2 regions of the Nonomuraea sp. NBC_00507 genome follow, and region 2 is predicted to be linked to the other one. Evidence: riboswitches for the same ligand, from Rfam matches in the RefSeq annotation. Region 2 holds a riboswitch; the other holds the start of a gene.
The links. A riboswitch is a leader RNA that binds a small molecule or an ion and turns the genes downstream of it on or off. The one in region 2 is predicted to bind cobalamin.
Positions count from the first base shown of each region.

Region 1 (10,559 bases), 4.4 Mb from region 2:
GATCACCATGTCGTCCGCCGTCGGACCCTCCTCAACGAGGCGACGGCCGGTCGTGACGTGGACGGGCCGGGCCACCCGGGTGAGGCTGGTGCGGTGGCGGGCGGTGAGCGCGGCAATGGCGCTGATGCCCGGAATCACGTCGATCTCGTAGTCCGGCAGGCGTTCCAGGATGGCCAGGGTGCTGTCGTAGACGCCGGGGTCGCCCCAGACCAGGAAGGCCCCGGTCTGCCCGTCGGCGAGGGCCTCGTTGATCATCTGCTGGTAGAGCGTGGCCCGGCGCTCCCGCCAGTCCTCGACTGCTTCGGCGTAAGCCGGGGTGGTCCGGTCCCGTTCCGGGTCGCGCGCCTCGACGATCCGGTACGGCCGGCGCCCGTGCTCCTCGATGAGCTGGTGGCGCAGTCGTACCAGGTCTTGCTTCTCCTGGCCCTTGTCGAGGAGGAAGAAGACGTCGGTGGCCGCGATGGCCTTGACGCCCTGGAGGGTCAGATGGTCCGGGTCGCCGGCGCCGATCCCGATGACGAGTAGCCGCTTCACGGAGATGAGTGTGCCAGGATGTGCCGTGAACCTTTTCAGCCGTGGTGAGGCTTTCGCTGAGTTTTGGCGGGAACGGCACCTGTGCACCCTGACCACCGTCCGCTCCGACGGGACGCCCCACGTGGTGCCGGTGGGTGCGACGCTGGACCTGGTGGCCGGGATCGCCCGGGTGATCACCTCTGGCGGTTCGCGCAAGGCCCGGCTGATCGAGGCGGGGCAGGCGCGGGTGGCGCTGTGTCAGGTCGACGGCCGCCGCTGGTCGACCCTGGAGGGCGCGGCCGTGGTGCGGCGGGAGCCCGAGCAGGTGGCTGACGCCGAGCAGCGTTACGCCGAGAGGTACAAGCCGCCGCGGCCCAACCCGGAGCGGGTCGTGCTGGAGATCCACATCACCCGCGTGCTGGGGAATTTGTGATCACGGTCGTGGGCATCGGCGCGGACGGCTGGGACGGGCTGGTTCCGGCCTCACGCGGGGCGATCGAGCAGGCTGACGTCCTGGTCGGCAGTGCCAGGCAGCTCGATCTGGTGCCCTTGGCGAGCGTTGAGCGGGTCGTGCTGCCGTCGCCGCTGCTGCCCAACCTCCCCGGGCTGCTGGACTCGCTCGCCGGACGAGCGGTCTGCGTGCTGGCCAGCGGTGATCCCCTGTTCTACGGCATCGGCTCGACCCTCGTGCGGCTGCTGGGGGCCGAGCGGGTCAGGGTGTTGCCGCACGTGTCCTCCGTCTCGCTGGCGTGCGCGCGGCTCGGCTGGCCGGTCGAGCAGGTCGAAGTGGTGAGCGCGGTGGGGCGCCCGCTGGCGGCGCTGCGCGCCGTGCTCGCTCCGGGGCGGCGGGTGTTGGTTTTGGGGACTTCGGCGGACGCCGTCAGCGATTTGCTGGACTTTTCCGGATATACGGGCAGCCGGGTCACGGTCCTGTCCGACCTGGGCGCCGAGACCGCCAGGCCGGACTCGCCGCTGCGCATCATCGCCATCGAGTGCTCGGCGAGCGACACTCCGCTGTCCAGGGTGCCGGGCCTGCCCGACGAGGCCTTCGAGCACGACGGCCAGCTGACCAAGCGTGAGGTGCGCGCGGTGAGCCTGTCGCGCCTGGCGCCACTGCCCGGCCAGTTGCTCTGGGACGTCGGCGCCGGCGCGGGCAGCATCGCCATCGAATGGATGCGCACGCACCCGTCCTGCCGGGCGGTGGCGATCGAGAGTCGTGCCGACCGTGCCGAGCGGATCGCCCGCAACGCCGAGAGCTTGGGCGTCCCGGGGCTGGCCGTCGTGGCAGGCCGTGCGCCCGAGGCTCTCGACGGGCTGCCCACGCCGGATGCGGTCTTCGTCGGTGGCGGTGCGACCGTGCCGGGGCTGCTCGAGGCCTGCTGGGCGGCGCTGCGGCCGGGCGGGCGGCTGGTGGCCAACGCGGTCACCCTGGAGTCGGAGGCGCTGGTCGCGCAGTGGTTCGGCCGCGTCGGCGGCGACCTGGTGCGCCTGGCGGTGCAGCGGGCGAGCCCGGTGGGCGGGTTCACCGGGTGGCGGGCCGCGATGCCGGTGACGGTGTGGACGGTGGTCAAGGAAGGTGACGCATGACCGTGGTCAAGGAAGGTGACGCATGACCGTGGCAGAGGAAGGGATCTGATGACGGTCTATTTCATCGGTGCCGGTCCCGGCGCCGCCGACTTGATCACCGTGCGCGGCCTGCGCCTGCTGGAATCGGCGCCCGTCTGTCTGTACGCGGGCTCGCTCGTGCCCCGCGACCTGCTCGACGCCTGCCCTCCGGGGGCACGGCTGGTGGACACGGCCAACCTCACGCTGGACCAGATCGTGGCGGAGATCGCGACGGCACACGCCGGCGGCCGGGATGTCACCCGGCTCCACTCCGGGGATCCGTCGATCTTCAGCGCCGTCGCCGAACAGGTACGCAGGCTGGAAGAGCTCGGCGTGCCGTACGAGATCGTGCCCGGAGTCCCGGCGTTCGCGGCGGCGGCGGCCTCGCTGCGGCGGGAGCTGACCGTGCCGGGTGTCGGCCAGAGCGTCATCCTCACCAGGACCTCGGCCCGTGCCACGCCGATGCCGCCGGGCGAGGACCTGGCGACCCTCGGCGCGGGCCGGGCGACCATGGTGCTGCATCTGGCTGTCCAGCGGATCGACTCCGTGGTGGCGGAGTTGCTGCCGGTCTACGGCGCGGACTGCCCGGTGGCGGTGGTGGCGTACGCCAGCCGGACCGACGAGCGCATCCTGCGCGGCACCCTGGCGGACATCGCCGCACAGGTGCACGAGGCCGGGATCAAACGGACCGCGGTGATCGTGGTCGGGCGGGTGCTGACCGCGTCGGAGTTCCCCGACAGCCACCTCTACAGCGCGGCCAGGGACAGATCGTGCGACGGGTCCTGATCCTGGGCGGCACCGCCGAGGCCAGAGCGCTGGCGGCGGAGCTGGTCGAGCGGGGCGTGCACGTGATCTCCTCGCTGGCGGGGCGGGTGCGCAATCCGAGGCTGCCGGCCGGAGAGGTGCGCGAGGGCGGGTTCGGCGGGCCGGAGGGGCTGGCCGCGTGGGTGCGGAAGGAACGTCCCGATGCGCTGATCGACGCGACCCATCCCTTCGCGGCGCGCATGACCGCTTCCGCGGTCGAGGCGGCCCGGCTGACCGGGACTCCGCTGCTGGTGCTGCGCAGGCCCGGCTGGCCGCAGGTGCCGGGCGAGCTCCGGGCGCCCTCGCTGGAGGCGGCCGCCGCCGAGCTGGCAGCCGGTGACCGGGTGTTCCTGACCACCGGCCGCCGGAGCCTGCCGATCTTCGCAGGCCTGACCGGCGTCTGGTTCCTCGCCAGATCGGTGGATCCCCCCGAGCCGCCGATTCCGCGAAATGTCCACATCATCCTGGACCGCGGGCCGTACACCTTCGCAGGCGAGCTAGCCCTCATCGATGAGCACCACCTGACCGTCCTGGTCACCAAGGACAGCGGCGGCGAGCTGACCCAGGCCAAGCTCGCCGCGGCCGGGGAACGAGGCCTCAAGGTGATCATGGTTGACCGTCCGCCCCTGCCGGGCGGCGTGACCCACGTCGAGACGGTCCCGGCCGCGCTCGATTGGCTCAGGGATATCGGCGCGGCGTGAAGACCGTGCCCTGCGGGGTCACGCGGGTGGTGGACGACCCGACGATCAACAGGCAGCGCATGTCCACCCGATCCGGGTCGAGCTCGCCCAGCGTCGTCACCGTCACGGACTCGCCGGCCCCGCCGACGTCCCGCCCGATCACCACGGGCGTCTCCGGAAGGCGGTGCTCCAGAAGCAGATCACGTGCGGCGGCCACCTGCCAAGTACGGCTGCGCGAAGCGGGGTTGTAGATCGCCAGCACCAGGTCGGCCCGAGCCGCGGCGCTGAGCCGGGCGGCCACCACCTCCCACGGCTTGAGCAGGTCGGACAGGGAGATCACGCAGTAGTCGTGGCCCAGGGGAGCACCCACCCGGGAGGCGACCGCCTGGGCCGCGGTCAGCCCCGGCACCACGCGCACCGGGACGTCCGGGTAGTCCGCCGAGGCCTCCAGCACCGCGCTCGCCATGGCGAACACCCCAGGATCGCCCGACGAGACCACGGCCACCCGCCTGCCCTGCCGCGCCAGCTCCAGGGCATGCCTGGCGCGTTCGGCCTCGACCCGGTTGTCGGTGCGGTGGCGTTCTTGGCGAGGGTTGGGGGCCACCCGGTCGACGTACGGCCCGTATCCCACGATGTCGGTCGCCAAGGCGAGCGCGTCCTGCGCCTCGGGAGTCAGCCAGGGCCGCCCGGCGGGACCCAGCCCCACCACGACCACCTCGCCACCTCCGGGTGCTTGCGCGTCGTCCTTCGGCACGAAGGTGCGCTCGGCCGGGCTGGCCAGCAGGGCCAGGGAGAAGTACGGCACGCCGTCCGGGTCCACCTCCTTGAGCGGCGCGACCCGTTCGGCGCCCATGCTGGCGCGCTCCACGTACCAGGCATCCTCCAGCCGCCCGGCCTCGGCGAAGGCGTCGCGCACCTTCTCGAAGGTCCGGCCCAGCTTGAGCACCGCCGCCGAGTCGGTCGCGCGCAGCCGCTCGGCCAGCACCTCGCCCGGGAGCGTGCCCGGCAGCACGGTCAGCACCTCCTCGCGCTCCACCAGGGGCCGCCCCAGCACGGCGGCCGCCGCGCTCACCGAGGTCACACCGGGCACCACCTCCGTCGGGTAACGGTGGGCCAGCCGCTTGTGCATGTGCATGTAAGAGCCGTAGAAGAGCGGATCGCCCTCGCTGAGCACGACGACCGTCCGGCCCGCGTCGAGGTGGGCGGCCAGCCGCGCCGCGCACTCGGCGTAGAAGTCGTCCAGCGCGCCCTGGTACCCACCCGGATGGTCGGTGGTCTCGACCGTCAACGGGTACTGCAGGAGCTCCTCGATCTGGCCCTCCCGCATGTACGTCAGCGCGATCGAGCGGGCGATGCTGCGCCCGTGCCTGGCGGCGTGGTACGCGATCACGTCGGCCTCGCCGATCAGCCGGGCGGTCTTGACCGTCACCAGTTCCGGATCGCCCGGTCCCAGGCCCACGCCGTACAGTCGTCCGGTCACCGATCCTCCAGATCGCCTTCGGTCTTGAGATAGACCTCCTGCAGCTCGCGCAGGGTCTGCTCGTCCGGGTGCTCCCACATGCCGCGCTCGGCCGCCTCCAGCAGCCGCTCGGCGATGCCGTGCAGCGCCCATGGGTTGGATGTGGCCATGAACTCCCGGTTCTCCGGGTCCAGCACGTAGGCCTGGGTGAGCTTGTCGTACATCCAGTCCGCCATGACCCCGGTCGTGGCGTCGTAGCCGAACAGGTAGTCCACGGTCGCGGCCAGCTCGAAAGCGCCCTTGTAGCCGTGCCTGCGCATCGCGGCCAGCCACTGCGGGTTGACCACGCGGGCGCGGAAGATCCTGGAGGTCTCCTCCGCGAGCGTGCGGGTGCGGACCGCGTCGGGGCGCGTGCTGTCGCCCACGTAGGCGGCGGGAGCCTTTCCGGTCAGCGCCCGGACGGTGGCGACCATGCCGCCGTGGTACTGGAAGTAGTCGTCGGAGTCGGCGATGTCGTGCTCGCGGGTGTCGACGTTCTTGGCGGCGACCGCGATCCGGCGGTAGGCGTTCTCCATGTCCTGCCGTGCGGGCACGCCCTCCAGGTCGCGGCCATAGGCGAAGCCGCCCCAGACGGCGTAGACCTCGGCCAGGTCGGCGTCGTCGCGCCAGGTGCGGCTGTCGATCAGCGGGAGCAGCCCGGCGCCGTAGGCCCCCGGCGCCGAGCCGAAGATGCGGCGCTCGCTGCCGTCGGCTCGTACGTGGGCGCGGATGTAGTTGTCCTCATCCGGCTCCTCCAGCGAAGCGGCCAGCCGTACAGCGTCGTCGAGCATGGCCACCACGTGCGGGAAGGCATCGCGGAAGAAGCCGCTGATGCGGACGGTCACGTCGATGCGGGGGCGGCCGAGCTCGGCGAGGGGGATCGGCTCCAGCCGCGTCACCCTCCTGGACATCTCATCCCATTCCGGGCGGATGCCGAGGAGTGCGAGGACCTCGGCCACGTCGTCGCCCGCCGTGCGCATGGCACTGGTGCCCCAGACCGACAGGCCCACCGAGCGCGGCCACTCGCCGTGGTCGGTGCGGTAGCGCTGCAGCAGGGAGTCGGCCATGGCCTGGCCGGTCTCCCAGGCGAGGCGGCTGGGCACCGCGCGCGGGTCGACCGAGTAGAAGTTGCGGCCGGTCGGCAGCACGTTGATCAGGCCGCGCAGCGGGCTTCCGCTCGGTCCGGCGGGGACGTAGCCGCCGTCGAGGGCGTGCAGCACGTGGTCGATCTCGTCGGTGGTACGGCGGAGCCTGGGCACCACCTCCGTCGCGGCGAAGGTCAGGATGCGGGTGACGAGGTCACGTCGATCGCCGGATAATTCCGGCACGTCGGCGTGTGCCACCACCACCTCCGCCGCGGCGGATGGCTCCCAGCCCCGCTCCTCCATGCCCTCGACCAGCGCACGCGCGGTCGCCTCCGCCCGGTCCACGGCCGACAGACTCGCCGTGCCGTCCTCGGCCAGGCCGAGTGCCTCGCGCAGGCCGGGCAGGGTCTCCTTGCCCGCCCACATCTGCCTGGCCCGGAGCATCGCCAGCACCAGGTCCACCCGGACCTGCCCTTCGGGGGCCTGGCCGAGCACGTGCAGCCCGTCGCGGATCTGCGCGTCCTTGATTTCGCACAGCCAGCCGTCCACGTGCAGCAGGAAGTCGTCGAACTCGCTGTCGTGCGGCCGGTCCGCCAAACCCAGATCATGGTCGAGCCGGGCGGCCTGGATCAGGGTCCAGATCTGGGCGCGGATGGCGGGCAGCTTGGCCGGATCCATGGCGGCGATGGTGGCGTGCTCGTCGAGCAGCTGCTCAAGCCTGGAAATGTCGCCATAGGTCTCGGCGCGAGCCATCGGCGGCACCAGGTGGTCGACCAGCACCGCGTGCGCCCGCCGCTTGGCCTGCGTGCCCTCACCCGGGTCGTTGACCAGGAACGGGTAGACCAGCGGCAGGTCCCCGATCGCCGCGTCGGTGCCGCACGAAGCCGACATCCCCGCCGACTTGCCCGGCAGCCACTCCAGGTTGCCGTGCTTGCCCACGTGCACCATGGCGTGCGCACCGAACTGGGCCGACAGCCACCGGTAGGCGGCCAGGTAGTGGTGGCTGGGCGGCAAATCGGGGTCGTGGTAGATGGCGATCGGATTCTCGCCGAAGCCGCGCGGCGGCTGCACCATGACCACGAGGTTCCCGGCGCGCAGGGCGGCCAGGACGATGTCGCCCTCGTGCACGAACAACTCGCCCGGCGGCGGCCCCCAGTGCCGCTCCATCTCCTCGCGCAGGTCCTCGGGGAGCGTGCGGTACCAAGCGGTGTAGGCCTGTCCCGGGATGCGCACCGGGTTGCCCGCCAGGTGCTCCTCGGTCAGCCAGTCCTGGTCCTGCCCGCCCGCCGCGATGAGCGCGTGGATGAGCGCGTCGCCGTCCTGCTCGGCCACGCCGGGGAAGCCCTCTCCCACGTCATAGCCCGCCTCGGCCAGGCGCCTGAGCAGGCGTACGGCACTGGCGGGCGTGTCAAGGCCGACCGCGTTGCCGACCCGGGAGTGCTTGGTCGGATAGGCGGAAAGCATGATTACCAGCCGCCGCTCGGCAGGCGGCACGTGCCGGAGCAGGCCGTGCCGTACGGCGATGCCGGCCACCCGGGCGGCCCGCTCGGGGTCGGCCACGTAGACGGTCAGCCCGTCGGCGTCGATCTCCTTGAACGAGAACGGCACGGTGATGATGCGCCCGTCGAACTCGGGGATGGCCACCTGAGAGGCGGCGTCCAGGGGCGACAGGCCGTCGTCGTTCTCCGCCCACGCCTGCCTGCTGGTGGTCAGGCAGAGCCCCTGGAGGATCGGCACGTCGAGATCGGCCAGCGCGCCCACGTCCCAGGCCTCGTCGTCCCCGCCCGCGCCCGCGGTGGCCGGGCGGGAACCGCCCGCCGCGAGCACGGTGACGACCAGGGCGTCCGCCGCTCTCAGCGTTTCCAGCAGCTCCGGCTCCGCCGTACGGAGAGAGGAGCAGAAGACGGGAAGCGCCCGCCCTCCGGCCTCCTCGACGGCCCGGCACAGCGCCTCGACGAAGCCGGTGTTGCCCGCCATGTGGTGAGCCCGGTAGTACAGGACGCCGATCACCGGACCCGTCCCGGTGGACTCGCGCTCCAGCACGCCCCAGGAGGGCGCGGCCTCGGGCGGGGCGAAGCCGTGGCCGGTCAGCAGCACGGTGTCGGAGAGGAAAGCGTGCAGCTGGGCCAGGTTGCGCGGGCCGCCGTGCGCCAGATAGGCGTGTGCTTCGGCGACCACGCCGCCGGGCACGGTGGACAGCTCCATCAGCTCGGCGTCGGGCGCCTGCTCGCCGCCCAGCACCACGACCGGGCGGGGACCGGACACAAGCGCGTCCAGGCCCTCTTCCCAGGCCCTGCGGCCACCGAGCAGGCGGACCACGACGAGGTCGACGCCCTCCAGGGGGAGATCGCCGGGGGTCAGCCTGGCGGGGTTGCCCAGCCGGTAGCCGGCACCGCTGGCCTTGGCACTGAGCAGGTCGGTGTCCGAAGTGGACAGCAGCAGGACAGTGGGCACGAAGACGTCCTCCCTCGGGGTCCTCGCCCCGGTCGCAGGTGTCACGAAAGGCCGGAGTCTCCTGGCTCCCGGATCGCCGCTCACCCCCGGCCTTCCCTCTCGGTGGCCTGCGGTGGGGGCTCGCTCCCCGGTGACAGTGGCGGGACCGCGCCGGATTCACACCGGCTTCCTCCTAGCCTTCGCCTGTGGGCAAGCCTACGGCAGCAGGAATGGGCGTTACCATCCTCAACGTGTCCATATCCGGACGAACACATCCAGACGCCTGTCCGGGGGCGCTCCAGCTGCACCAAGCCGCCGACGGGCCGCTGGCCCGCGTCCGCACCCCGGGCGGTCTGCTCTCCGCCGGGCAGCTGCGCGAGCTGGCGGCGTGCGCGAGCGAGCTGGGCTCGGGTGTGATCGAGCTGACCTCGCGGGCCAACCTGCAGGTGCGCGCGTTGCGGGATCCGGAGGCCTTCGCTGAACGCATCGCCGCGGCCGGGCTGCTGCCCTCGCCGACCCACGAGCGGGTACGCAACATCGTCGCCTCGCCTCTCGTCGACCGAGAGCTGATCATCGACCTCGACCGCGCCCTGTGCGCCCGGCCGGAGCTGGCCGAGCTGCCCGGGCGTTTCCTGTTCGCGATCGGTGAGACGGGGCTGGCCGCCGATGTGGCCCTGGTGGAGGGGCGGCTGCTGCTGGCCGGGCGGGAGACGGGGTTGCCGGGAACGGTGGAGCTGATGCTGGAGGCCGCCGAGGCGTTCCTGCGGCTGCGCTCCGCCGAATGGCGCATCTCCGAGCTGGGGCCCGCCCGCGTCGCCGCCGAGCTCGGCACGGAGCTGGGCGCGGCCCGGCGCGGCACCCCACCTTCCACCGAACCCGGCCCCCACCAGGCACTGATCCCGCTCGGCCGCCTGTCCCCACGTCAGTTGCTGGCCCTGGCCGAAGCCGCCGAGGAGGTACGGCTCACGCCATGGCGCACGGTCGTGCTGCCCCGCGTGCCGGAGGATGTGGGATTCATCACCGACCCGAACTCTCCCTGGGCCGGCGTGACCGCGTGCACCGGCCGCCCCGGTTGTGCCAAGTCCCTGGCCGACGTACAGACTGACGCCGCCCGCTGGGTCCATGAGCGTCACACCGACCGCCCCGTGCACTGGGCGGGCTGCGACCGCCTGTGCGGGCTGCCGCCCGGGCCGGTCATCCAGATGGTCGCCACCCCCGGCGGATACGAGGAAAGGCAGAAGTGATCGACTACATCCGCGACGGCGCCGAGATCTACCGGCAGTCGTTCGCCACCATCCGCGCCGAGGCCGACCTGAGCGGGATGCCCCCGGAGGTGGCCCAGGTCGCGGTCCGGATGATCCACGCCTGCGGAATGACCGACCTGACCCGTGACCTGGCCTGGTCACCGAACGTGGTGACGAACGCCCGCGAAGCCCTGCGTGCGGGGGCGCCGATCCTGTGCGACGCCATGATGGTCGCCTCCGGCGTCACCCGCCGCCGCCTCCCGGCGGACAACGAGATCCTCTGCACGCTGTCAGAGCCCGGCGTCCCGGCCCTCGCCGAACGCCTGAGCACCACCCGCAGCGCCGCCGCGCTGGAGCTGTGGCGCGATCGGCTGGCCGGCTCGGTGGTGGCCATCGGCAACGCCCCGACCGCGCTCTTCCGGCTCCTGGAGCTGGTCGCCGAGGGGGCGGGACGCCCGGCGGCAGTGCTGGGCCTCCCGGTGGGCTTCATCGGCGCTGCCGAGTCCAAGCAGGCACTGGCCGCCAGCGACCTGGACTACCTGGTCGTCCACGGCCGCCGAGGCGGCAGCGCGATGGCGGTGGCGGCGATCAACGCCATCGCGAGCGAGGAGGAGTGATCACGCATAGAGGTCGTCGACGGTGACCAGGCGGACGTCACTCGCTTCTCCGGTGCCTGTAGTCGACTATCCGCTGAGCC
Region 1 covers NZ_CP107853.1:1,894,348-1,904,906, forward strand. Annotated here, with positions in the region: gene cobF (precorrin-6A synthase (deacetylating)) at 1-534, opposite strand, end outside; gene OHA25_RS09755 (pyridoxamine 5'-phosphate oxidase family protein) at 560-946, shown strand; gene cbiE (precorrin-6y C5,15-methyltransferase (decarboxylating) subunit CbiE) at 943-2,100, shown strand; gene cobM (precorrin-4 C(11)-methyltransferase) at 2,149-2,904, shown strand; gene OHA25_RS09770 (cobalt-precorrin-6A reductase) at 2,889-3,623, shown strand; gene cobJ (precorrin-3B C(17)-methyltransferase) at 3,601-5,082, opposite strand; gene cobN (cobaltochelatase subunit CobN) at 5,079-8,639, opposite strand; cobalamin riboswitch at 8,672-8,853, opposite strand; gene OHA25_RS09785 (precorrin-3B synthase) at 8,870-9,862, shown strand; gene OHA25_RS09790 (precorrin-8X methylmutase) at 9,859-10,479, shown strand; gene OHA25_RS09795 (cobyrinate a,c-diamide synthase) at 10,517-10,559, opposite strand, start outside.
Region 1: another riboswitch for cobalamin. It lies ahead of cobN (cobaltochelatase subunit CobN); the one in region 2 lies ahead of OHA25_RS30575 (ribonucleoside-diphosphate reductase subunit alpha).

Region 2 (10,559 bases):
GAGGACCATCTCGCACACCTGAACAAGCTCCTGGAGCAGGGCAGCCTCGTCGCGGCCGGCCCTTACACGGACCTGACGGCCGGCATGATCGTCCTGCAGGCGGAGGACGAGACCGCGGCGCAGGCGCTCGTCGACCAGGACCCCTACACACAGCTGCAGGTCACCAAGGATCGCGAGCTGCGCGAGTGGCGTGTGACGGTCGGCTCGCTCGGCTCCGGCTAGAGCCGCTCAGGGCGAGGCCGCCAAGCCGACCGTGTCGCGGATTGCCGTGCTTGCCGTCGTCGGATGCAGCACAGAGCGGTAACTACCGGAGCAAGGGCCGCCAGGTGAACAAGTGGGCTTGTTGACGGCGTGCCTCGCGGGCGCGGTAGCGCCCGCGAGGCACGCCTGCTCCGGCGGAGTGCTGTTCGGTCAGAGAAGGCCTCGGGATGCGAAGGCTTCGCGGACTGCGGTGGCGGCGGCGCCGCCGTGGCGTTGCGCCGTGGCCATCGTCGCCTCAGCGGCGGCACGGAACGTGGTGTCCTTGGCGAAGTCGAACTGGGCATCGATGATGATCGTGCTGCCTAGACTGTCACCCAGGCGGGCGCGGATGTCGTACAGGGCCGCCGACCAGATCTCACCGTCGCGGTGGACCTCGCCCACCGCGTCCTCCGGGTAGCGCTTGGTACCGTCGAGGCGGCGCAGGCAGTGTGGGGTGGTGGAGGTGTAGGAGACCGCATCCCAGTCGGCGACGCAGGCCTCCGGCGCGTTGGCGGGCACGCCGGTCTTCCAGCTCGTCACGGCGACGGCGAGGTAGTCGCTGAAGCCCTCGCCGATCGCGCCGGACTCCAGCGTGGTGCCGAAGCCAGGCACCTGACCGTCCTGCACCGAGTGACCGTACTCGTGGACGATCACCTCGGCGTCCTCCGCGTCGTCCACCCCTCCCTTACCGAGGGTGATGTTGGCCTTGTCCTCGCGGAAGAAGGAGTTGTCGGGACCATACTGGTTGATCCGCAACTCGATCTGGCGCTGGTTGACCGGGCGCAGTCGGGAGCCGAAGCCGAGCGACTGCAGGTAGTGCTGGGCGGTGGTGACCCAGTAGTACCCCATCACCTGCTCGAACTGGTCGGTGTCGCGGTGGAAGGAGAAGGTGCCCCTCGCCGGCTTGCCGGTCTCGCTCTTGACCCGGACGTAACGCCCGGTGAGGGTTCCGGAGCCGTCCAGGTCGGCGAGAGTGACGGTGCGGTAGGCGAGGGCGAAGGCCGCGCTGTCGCGGTCCTTGTCGTCGGCCAGTAACTGGTTGCCGAGGGTCTGGACCGGGTTGGGGTAGAAGACCGTGGCGGTGGGGTCGGTGCCGGCGTGGGCGGTGCCGGGGACGAGCAGCGCCGCGGCGGTAGCGACGGTGAGGCAGGCGGTAGTCCGGCGGTGCCGGGGGGTGAACATCAACACTCTCGTACTATGGCGCCTAGGGACGGCACCGTCGACCAGCCCCGGCCTGCAGGCGAGCGGCGGCTTCGGCGTGCATGCCACGCCGCCGGCCGCCAAGAAGCGGATGAGTGGGGACTTGGTCAGGCGGGGCCTCGGTAACCAGGGGGCGGGCCTTGGCCCTCGTAGGCGGGCACCGCACGGCCGGACAGAAACGCCCGCAGCAGCCCGAGATACGCCTCGCTCTGGTACGTGCCGCCGCCGAGGTAGGCCAGCCTGGCCGAGGGCAGCGCCCGCCGGTAGTCCATGGCCGACGCCCAGCTCTGCTCATCGCACTGGCCCTTGACGATCAGCACGGGCACCGTCACCATCGCCAGGCTCGGCCGGAGCGACCCCGGCGCGGCCCGCCCGGTCAGGCCGACGTACCCGCCAGAACCGGTTGCGGCGGCGGGGCAGGGGTGCGGGGCTCCCTCGCGGACGAGGTCGAGGTAGGCGTCCAACTCCCGGTCACCCGCAAACGCGTGCGCCGCCCGCGGGTCCACCCGCAACAGCGTAGAGACGGCGAGCAGGCGCGGGTCCGGTGTCCCGTCGCGTCCGAACACCGCCGCCACCTCGACCTTCCCGTCCGCCTCCCGCCCTTGGGGCTCCCAGGCGGATGCGCCCCGGGACGGTCCTGCCGGGAAAAGTCCGGCCGGGGAGGAGAGCACCGCCCTCGCGACGCGGTCCGGGTGCGCGGTCAGGTAGGCGGCCGCGAGCTGGGCGCCGTAATCCTGGGCGATCAGGTTCAGCCGCTTGACGCCCACCGCCTGGCGGATGGCCTCCAGATCCGCCACGTCGCGCGTCAGCCCGTACCCCCGAGGGTCCCGCAGCCGCGCCGAGCGCCCGGCCCCGAGCTGGTCATAGACGTACACCTGATAGCCGTCCGCCGCCAGCTTCCCGAAGAACGCCGAGGACGCCGCCAGATCGGCCACGCCTGGGCCGCCGTGCAGGAACACCACGGGGTCGGGCCGGGTGACCCGCTTCGGCGCGAGCCGCACGTACGCCAGCACCGAGCCCGTCGGCAGCCGCCACTCGCGCTGCCCGGCCACCGGCGCCGGCGGAGCGTGAGACGGAGCCGGGCGCAAGGTGGCCACACTGACGTGCCACACCACCGTCGCCTCCACCCCGAGGATCACCGCCGCGCGTAACCATCGCCCCCACGCCACCCTCGGCCTCGGCACGCACAGCAGCAGGCCCAGAAAGAACACCGACGCGAACACCGCCAGGCCCGTCACCGCGAACGCCGTCGGCTCCGCGCCCACCATCGCCATCCCGGCCAGCGTGGCCAGCCCCAGGACCGGCGACAGCGCCAGCACTCCGGCGCCCGCCACCGCCCGTCCGGTCAGCCTGGCGAAAGTAGCCATAAGGGGACGCTAGTGCACGCACCACCCCCACTTCTCATGCTTGCGCAAGGCGTGCCACAGGTGGCGTGCATTCCCGTGCAGGCAGCGGCTGGGCCCCGGGCTTGGCTGGCGTGGGCCGCGCCCGGGGCGAGGGCGTGGTCCGGCCGGGGGGCGCCATTCCCGTCGGCCAGGCCGTGGCCCGCGGCCCTTTTCTTTCAGGGCCGTCGTCCGAGTGGCAGGATTCGAACCTGCGATGCTCCTGCTCCCAAGGCAGGCGGGCGACCAAGCTACCCCACACTCGGATATGTGATGTCGTGCATGAAAAGAGCCGCCTCGGATATGGTCGAGACGGCTTTCCTGGTAGTCCTCGGGGACTATCCGGAAAACCTGCGCGGCGGCGGCTCGGGGCAGGCCGCGAGCGGCCGGACAGTGCTCAGGTCGCGCATTTTTCGCCGCCTTTCGCTGCTTGCTCTTCTCGGGTGGACGGTTACCACGGTAAACCGATGATCGGCGCGCGGGCCACCTATTTATTTCTCCGCGTGTTCCCAAGGCAAGCCGACCCTGCTCTCCGGGGTTTCGACGCGGAAGCGGGGCAGGGATTCCGGGAAGTTGTCCCTGACGTAGTCGACGAGGAATTCCCGTACGTCGCACTTGAGATCCCAGGAGGACGGCGAGTCGGCGGCGCTCATGAGGGCGCGGAGCTCGACCAGTCCGTTGGGCAGCACATCGGTGACCTGGAGCGTCCAGTCCTTCTGGTCCCACAGCGGGTTGCCCTGCAGGAACTCGTACAGGGCCTCGCGGAGTTTTTTCACCGGCACCGACCAGTCCACGCGCAGGAACACGACGGCGAGGACGCGGCTGCCGTGCCGGGTCCAGTTCTCGAACGGGGTCTGGGTGAAATAGCTGACCGGCAGGACGAGCCGGCGCTCGTCCCACAGGCGCAGCACGACGTACGTGAGGGTGAGCTCCTCGACTCTGCCCCATTCGTCCTCGACCACGACGACGTCGTCGAGGCGGAGCGCGTCGCTGAAGGCGAGTTGGAGCCCGGCGAGCATGTTGCCGATGGTGGGCTGGGCGGCGATGCCGACGATGGCGCCCGCGATGCCGGCCGAGGCGAGCAGGCCGGCTCCGAGGGCCCGCACCTGTGGGAAGGAGAAGAGCATCGCGCCGACCGCGACCACGATGATGATCGCGCCGGCGACCCGGCGGACCAGCGCGATCTGGGTCATGATCCGCCGCGCCCGGCGGTTGCGCTCGCCCTCGACCTGCACCAGCCGATCGAGGATGACGTCCGTCAGCGCGTACGTGGCCTGCACGATCAGCCAGGTGATCGCCGCGATCGAGACGAGGCCGAGCACCCGCTCGACCGTGCCGGCGAGGCTCCGCTCGGACGGCGAGTCGCCGAAGATGCCGGGGCCGAACACCAGATTGAACGCCAGGACGGCGGCCACCGTGAACGCGGGCCACGTGCAGTGCTCCACCAGATGCCGGGCGAGCGCGAATTTGCGCCCGATCCTGTTCAGCGTCCGGCGGACCGCCTCGACCAGGATGATCGCCCCGATCACCGAGATTACGAGAATGGGCCAGTCCGACGGAGACTGCACGCTGATGCCCCCTTTGTCTTAAAACGTCTCGTCAAAGGTCACATTGCCCTCAACCGCCACTTGGTAAGCGGAGACACGCCGTTCGAAGAAGTTGGCCAGCTCCTGGACGTCCTGCAGCTCCATGAAGGCGAAGGGGTTGGCGGAGCCGTAGTGGCGGGGCAGGCCCAGCCTGGCCAGGCGCTGGTCGGCGACGTACTCCAGGTATTGGCGCATCTGGTCCACGCTCATGCCGGCCATGCCATCGCCGCACAGGTCCTCGGCGAAGGCCAGCTCGGCCGCCACGGCCTCCTCCAGCATGGCGGTGACCTGCTTGCCCAGCTCGTCGTCGAACAACGACGGCTCCTCGGCCCGGACCGTGTCCACCACGCTGAAGGCGAACTCCATGTGCATGGACTCGTCCCTGAACACCCAGTTCGTGCCGGTGGCCAGGCCCCCGAGGAGGCCTCGGGAGCGGAACCAGTACACGTAGGCGAAGGCGCCGTAGAAGAACAGGCCCTCGATGCAGGCGGCGAAGCAGATGAGGTTGAGGAGGAATCGGCGGCGCTCGGCAGCGGTTTCCAGGCGCTCCAGGCCATTGATGGAGTCGATCCACTTGAAGCAGAATTCCGCCTTGTCGCGGATCGCCGGGATGTGCTCGATGGCGGCGAACGCCTTCACCCGCTCGTCGAGGTCGGGGAGGTAGGTGTCGAGCAGGGTCAGGTAAAACTGCACGTGGACGGCCTCCTCGAACAGTTGCCTGCTGAGATAGAGGCGGGCCTCGGGGGCGTTGACGTGCTGGTAGAGGTTGAGCACCAAGTTGTTGGCCACGATGGAGTCGCCGGTGGCGAAGAAGGCGACCAGGCGGTTGATGAGGTGCCGCTCCTGCGGCGTCATCTTCGTCAGGTCGGCGAGATCGGAGTGCAGGTCCACCTCCTCCACCGTCCACGTGTTCCGGATGGCGGCGCGGTAGCGCTCGTAGAAGTCCGGATAGCGCATGGGGCGGAGGGTGAGGTCCATGCCGGGGTCGAGCAGCAACGTTTTCTCCTCAAAACATTTCTTCACGGGGTGCGCGCCGTGACGAGCGCATCGGTGGCCGCGTTCTTCGGTGAAGTGGTCACCGGGTCACTGGCAGGCTTCGCAGACCTCTGGGTTCTCCAGTGAGCACGCGACGGCCTCTGCCACGGCCTCCGGAGCGGAGGCGGCCACCGTGGTCTGGGCGATGCGGGTCGCAGGGCGCGAGCGCAGGTAATAGGTGGTCTTCAGGCCCGTTTTCCAGGCGTAGGCGTACATCGAGGAGAGCTTGCCGATGGTCGGGCTGGCCATGAAGAGGTTGAGCGACTGCGACTGGTCGATGTACGGCTGCCGCGCCGCCGCCAGGTCGATCAGCGCCTTCTGCGGCAGCTCCCAGGCGGTCCGGTAGAGCGGCTTCAGGTCGTCGGGGATGCCGGGGACGTCCTGGATCGAGCCGTCGGCGCGCTTGATCGCGTCGCGCAGCTGCTGCGTCCACAGCCCGCGTGCCTGCAGGTCGGCCACCAGGTAGCGGTTGACCTGGAGGAACTCCCCTGACAGGGTCTCGCGCTTGAACACGTTGGACACCTGCGGCTCGATGCACTCGTAGCAGCCGGCGATGGAGGCGATCGTGGCGGTCGGCGCGATGGCGATCATGAGGGAGTTGCGGAGACCGTTGATCGCGATCTTCTGACGCAGGGCGTCCCAGGGCGGCGTGCTCGCCACGTAGTGGTCCGGGTGCAGGACTCCCCCGGCCGCCCGGGTGTCGGCGTACGACGGGTGCCTGCCGCGCTCGGCGGCCAGGTCGGCCGAGGTGTCGTACGAGGCCAGCGCGATCTCCTCGGCGATCCGCGTGGACAGGGCGAGGGCCTGCGGGGAGTCGAACGGCAGCCGCAGGGTGAAGTAGACATCGGCCAGGCCCATCACGCCGAGGCCGATCGGCCGCCACCGCTTGTTGGCCGCCTCTGCCTCGGGCGTCGGGTAGAAGCCCAGGTCGATAGTGCGGTCGAGGAAGCGCACCGCGGTGCGGACGGTGCGGCGCAGCCGCTCCCAGTCCATGCCCCCGGCGGTCAGGTGGGCCGCCAGGTTGATCGAGCCGAGGTTGCACACGGCGGTCTCGCCGTCGCTGGTGACCTCGAGGATCTCGGTGCACAGGTTCGACAGGTGGATGACGTTCTCGGGACGGGCGGTCTGGTTGGAGGTGCGGTTGGCAGCGTCCTTGAACGTCATCCAGCCGTTGCCGGTCTGGGCGAGGGTGCGCATCATGCGGCCGTACAGGGTGCGGGCGGGGATCTGCCGGACATGGCGCCCGGCGGCCTCGTACGCCCGGTACGCGGCCGTGAACGCCTCCCCGTACAGGTCCGTGAGGTCGGGTACCTCCTTCGGGTCGAACAACGACCAGACCTCATCGGCCTCCACCCGGCGCATGAACTCGTCGGGCACCCAGTTGGCCAGGTTGAGGTTGTGGGTGCGGCGCGCGTCCTCGCCCGTGTTGTCGCGCAGCTCCAGGAACTCCTCGATGTCGGCATGCCAGGTCTCCAGGTAGACGCAGGCCGCGCCCTTGCGCCGGCCGCCCTGGTTGACCGCCGCGACCGAGGAGTCGAGGGTACGCAGCCACGGGACGATGCCGTTGGAGTGGCCGTTCGTGCCTCGGATCAGGGAGCCGCGCGAGCGCACCCGGGTCCAGGAGATGCCGATGCCGCCGGCGTACTTCGACAGCCGCGCCACCTGGCCGTACCGGTCGTAGATCGACTCCAGCTCGTCGCGCGGCGAGTCGAGCAGGAAGCACGACGACAGCTGCGGCCGTCGGGCGCCGGAGTTGAACAATGTGGGCGAGCTGGGCAGGTAGGACAGCGTGGACATCAGGGCATAGAGCTCGGCGGCCTCCCCCACCGTCTCCGACAGCCCGCAGGCCACGCGCAGGAAGAAGTGTTGCGGCCGCTCGAGCACGGCCCGCGTCTCGGGGTGGCGCAGCAGGTAGCGGTCGTAGACGGTGCGCAGGCCGAAGTACTCGAACCGGCCGTCGGCCTCCTCCGAGATCAGCGCGTCCAGCTCGGCGGCGTGCGTGGCGACGAACGCGGCCAGCCCGTCCTGGATCAGCCCGGCCGTGTGGGTGGCGGCGATGGACTCGGAGAACGTCCGCACCCCGTGCCCGGCCGCCTCGTCGGCGATCTCCTCGGCCAGCAGCCGGGCGGCGACCCTGGAGTTGGCCGGGTCGGTGATCACCCGGGCCGCGGCCTCCTCGATGGCCAGCCGGCGGTCGATCTCAATGACCTGCGTCACGTGCTCTCTCCTCGCGAGCTCATCCCCGTGAGGGCAGCGCGAGAGCACGGCGGGTCCCCGTCGCTCCGCGGCCCTCCCTCGAGGCCATGGACACTGCACGCCACTGGCAGGTCTTCGGGCTCGCGGGCGCGCTCAAAGGCTCCTAATGGCCGTCGCTTCCCAGATCGCTCCAGTGCTCATGACGGCGGTCGTTCCCGCTCACCGCTGCGGGGCAGCCCCGGAATCGCACCGGGTTCCCTTTTGCTTCGCCTCCAGGGAGGCGAACCAGCGACGATCAGGATCCTACATCTAGTGGCCGTTCCCGCAACTACCCCAGCATGTTGTGGCTTTGGTCGCGTCCACGAGGCCGAAGTCCCGCAGGACGGCGCGGGTGCGCTCCACCTCGGAGCCGAGCCATCGCGCGAAGTCGTCGCCGCTGAGCGGGATCGAGATCCAGCCGGCCGCCCGGCAGGCGGCCCGCCAGCCGGGCGAGGCGGTGACGTCCTCGCACATGCGAATGGCCGATGCGCGGCTCTCCTCCGGCATGTCGTCGGGCCCGAAAGCGGCCGTCCAGTCGGCGAAGTCCACGCGTACGCCGGACTCCAGCAACGTCGGCACGTCGAAGTCGGGCACCCGGACGGCGGAAGAGACCGCCAGCGCCCGCACCCGGCCCTGGCCGATGCTCCCACGCCAGTCCGGGAGCAGCCCGGCGGCGGCCGCGGCCTTGCCGGACAGCAGCGCGATCATGGCCTCCTGGCTGCTGGGATAGCCGGTGTAGTCGACCTGCCTGGTGTCCGCGCCGAGCCCCTTGGCGATCAGTCCGAACAGCAGGTGGTCGGGCGCCCCCTCCGGCCCGCCCGCCAGCGGCGTCTGACCCGGCCAGGCCAGCAGGTGGGCGCCGAAGTCGGCGAAGTCCTTGAAGCGGGAGTTCGCGGGCACGACAACGACCTCCACGTCGCCGGCCAGCCTGGACAGCGGCGTGGCGGTGTCGAGCAGCGTCTCGGCATTGTTCAGCTCGGCGGCGGCCAGCGCGGGCAGGCCGGTCACGGTGACCCTCGTCCCGGTGCCGGTCTCGTACCCGGAGGTGCGGGCCGCGCCGGCGAACGCCTGCCCGACCCGGTCCCAGCGGCGCCCGCCCGGGTTGATCGAGAACTCGGCCCGCCGGCCCGCCCCGCCGCCGCCGGTGACGTGCCCGGTCCCGCAGCCGGCCGCGATCGCGGCCACGCCCAGCCCCCATGCGAAGAACCGCCGACGGCGCATGTGCCTCTCCTTCGCCCGACCCCCCTTACCCTAAGTTATTCACCCATTACAGAGAGATGCACACGTACGTGTTGAGATCGCGCCGAAGATAGATGCTGAAATAGCGGGATTAATTCGGTCAAACAGCTACTTTTTCGCTGCTACCTTTTTCGCCACGCCCGCCATCAGTGACGACGGCAACGACCAGTCCCCCACCAGTTTGGGCCGGTCAGGACGCCAGTCGACGGCTTGCACCAGCCCCGGTGGCTCCAGCACGAAATCGCCGAAGAACGCGCGGATCTCAGCGGGTGTACGATCGCCGCCACTCGCCGCCGGGCCCTGCGGCCGTTCCTCCTCCAGCCGTCCTCGGGTGGTGGCGTGGGTGATCACGAGATGGCTGCCGGGGGGCATCCGCTCGCGCAGCGCGGCCACCGCCCGCTGCGGCTGCGCGGAGTCGGGCAGGAAGTGCAGGATCGACACCAGCACCACCCCGACCGGCTCGGCCAGGTCGAGGAACCGCCCGGCCTGGGCCAGCACGTCGTCGGGGTCCAGCAGGTCGGCCTCGACCACGAGTGCCCTGCCCGGAGCTCGCGGAGCTCGTGCTTCGGCGAGCTCCGCGAGCAGGGCCTTGGCGTGCGTGGCGACCACCGGGTCGTGGTCGACGTAGACGACCCGGGCCTCGGGTGCGACCTCGTGCGCGCTGCCCTGGGTCGGCAGCCCGCTGCCCAGGTCGAGGAACTGGCGTACCCCGGCGGCGGCCACGTACCGAACGGCACGCTGCAGGAAGGCCCGGTTGGCGCGGGCCAGCGGGACCGCCTCCGGGATCAGCTCCGCGAGCTGCTCGATGGCCTCCCGGTCGACCGCGTAGTTGGCCGACCCGCCGAGCATGTAGTCGTACATGCGTGCGGGATTGGGCCTGTGTTGGTCGAACGGCCGCACACCACTGAATTTATGTCGTTCGCAGCGGAATAACGAGGTTTGCGGCTGAATTGGAGCCGATTACTCGACAGTTACGCTCTTTGCAAGATTGCGCGGCTTGTCCACATCGCGTTCGAGCGCGACCGCGGCGTGGTAGGCGAGCAGCTGGAGCGGGATTGTCAGCAGGATCGGGTCGAGCTCGATCTCGTTCTTGGGGATCACGATCACGTCGTCGGCCAGCTTGTGCTCGGGCTCGCGGTGGCCCACCATCAGCACCCGGCCGCCGCGGGTGCGGATCTCGCCGAGCGTGGTGAGGTTCTTGTCGAGCAGCTCGTCGTCGGGGACGATCGCGACCGTCGGCATGTCGGGGCCGATCAACGCGAGCGGGCCGTGCTTGAGCTCGCTGGCCGGGTAGGCCTCGGCGTGCACGTACGAGATCTCCTTGAGCTTCTGCGCGCCCTCCCTGGCCACCGGGTAGCCGCGCACGCGGCCGACGAACATCATGCTCGGGTGCTCGGCGTATTTGCGCGCCAGCTCGGCGATCTTGTCGCCCTGGGTGAGGATCTCCTCGATCTGCCCCGGCAGCCGGCGCAGGCCCTCCACGATGCGCCGCCCGTCGGCCGGCGACAGGTCGCGCACCCGGCCCAGGTGCAGCGCGAGCAGCGCGAACGCGATCGCGGTCGAGGTGAACGCCTTGGTCGAGGCGACGGAGACCTCCGGCCCTGCGTGCAGGTAGATGCCGCCGTCCACCTCGCGGGCGATG
Region 2 covers NZ_CP107853.1:6,324,864-6,335,422, reverse strand. Annotated here, with positions in the region: gene OHA25_RS30605 (YciI family protein) at 1-222, shown strand, start outside; gene OHA25_RS30600 (M36 family metallopeptidase) at 412-1,422, opposite strand; gene OHA25_RS30595 (alpha/beta fold hydrolase) at 1,548-2,807, opposite strand; tRNA gene OHA25_RS30590 (tRNA-Pro) at 3,014-3,088, opposite strand; gene OHA25_RS30585 (mechanosensitive ion channel family protein) at 3,314-4,351, opposite strand; gene OHA25_RS30580 (ribonucleotide-diphosphate reductase subunit beta) at 4,409-5,404, opposite strand; gene OHA25_RS30575 (ribonucleoside-diphosphate reductase subunit alpha) at 5,492-7,660, opposite strand; cobalamin riboswitch at 7,749-7,944, opposite strand; gene OHA25_RS30570 (tripartite tricarboxylate transporter substrate-binding protein) at 7,949-8,899, opposite strand; gene OHA25_RS30565 (SAM-dependent methyltransferase) at 9,026-9,817, opposite strand; gene glmS (glutamine--fructose-6-phosphate transaminase (isomerizing)) at 9,878-10,559, opposite strand, start outside.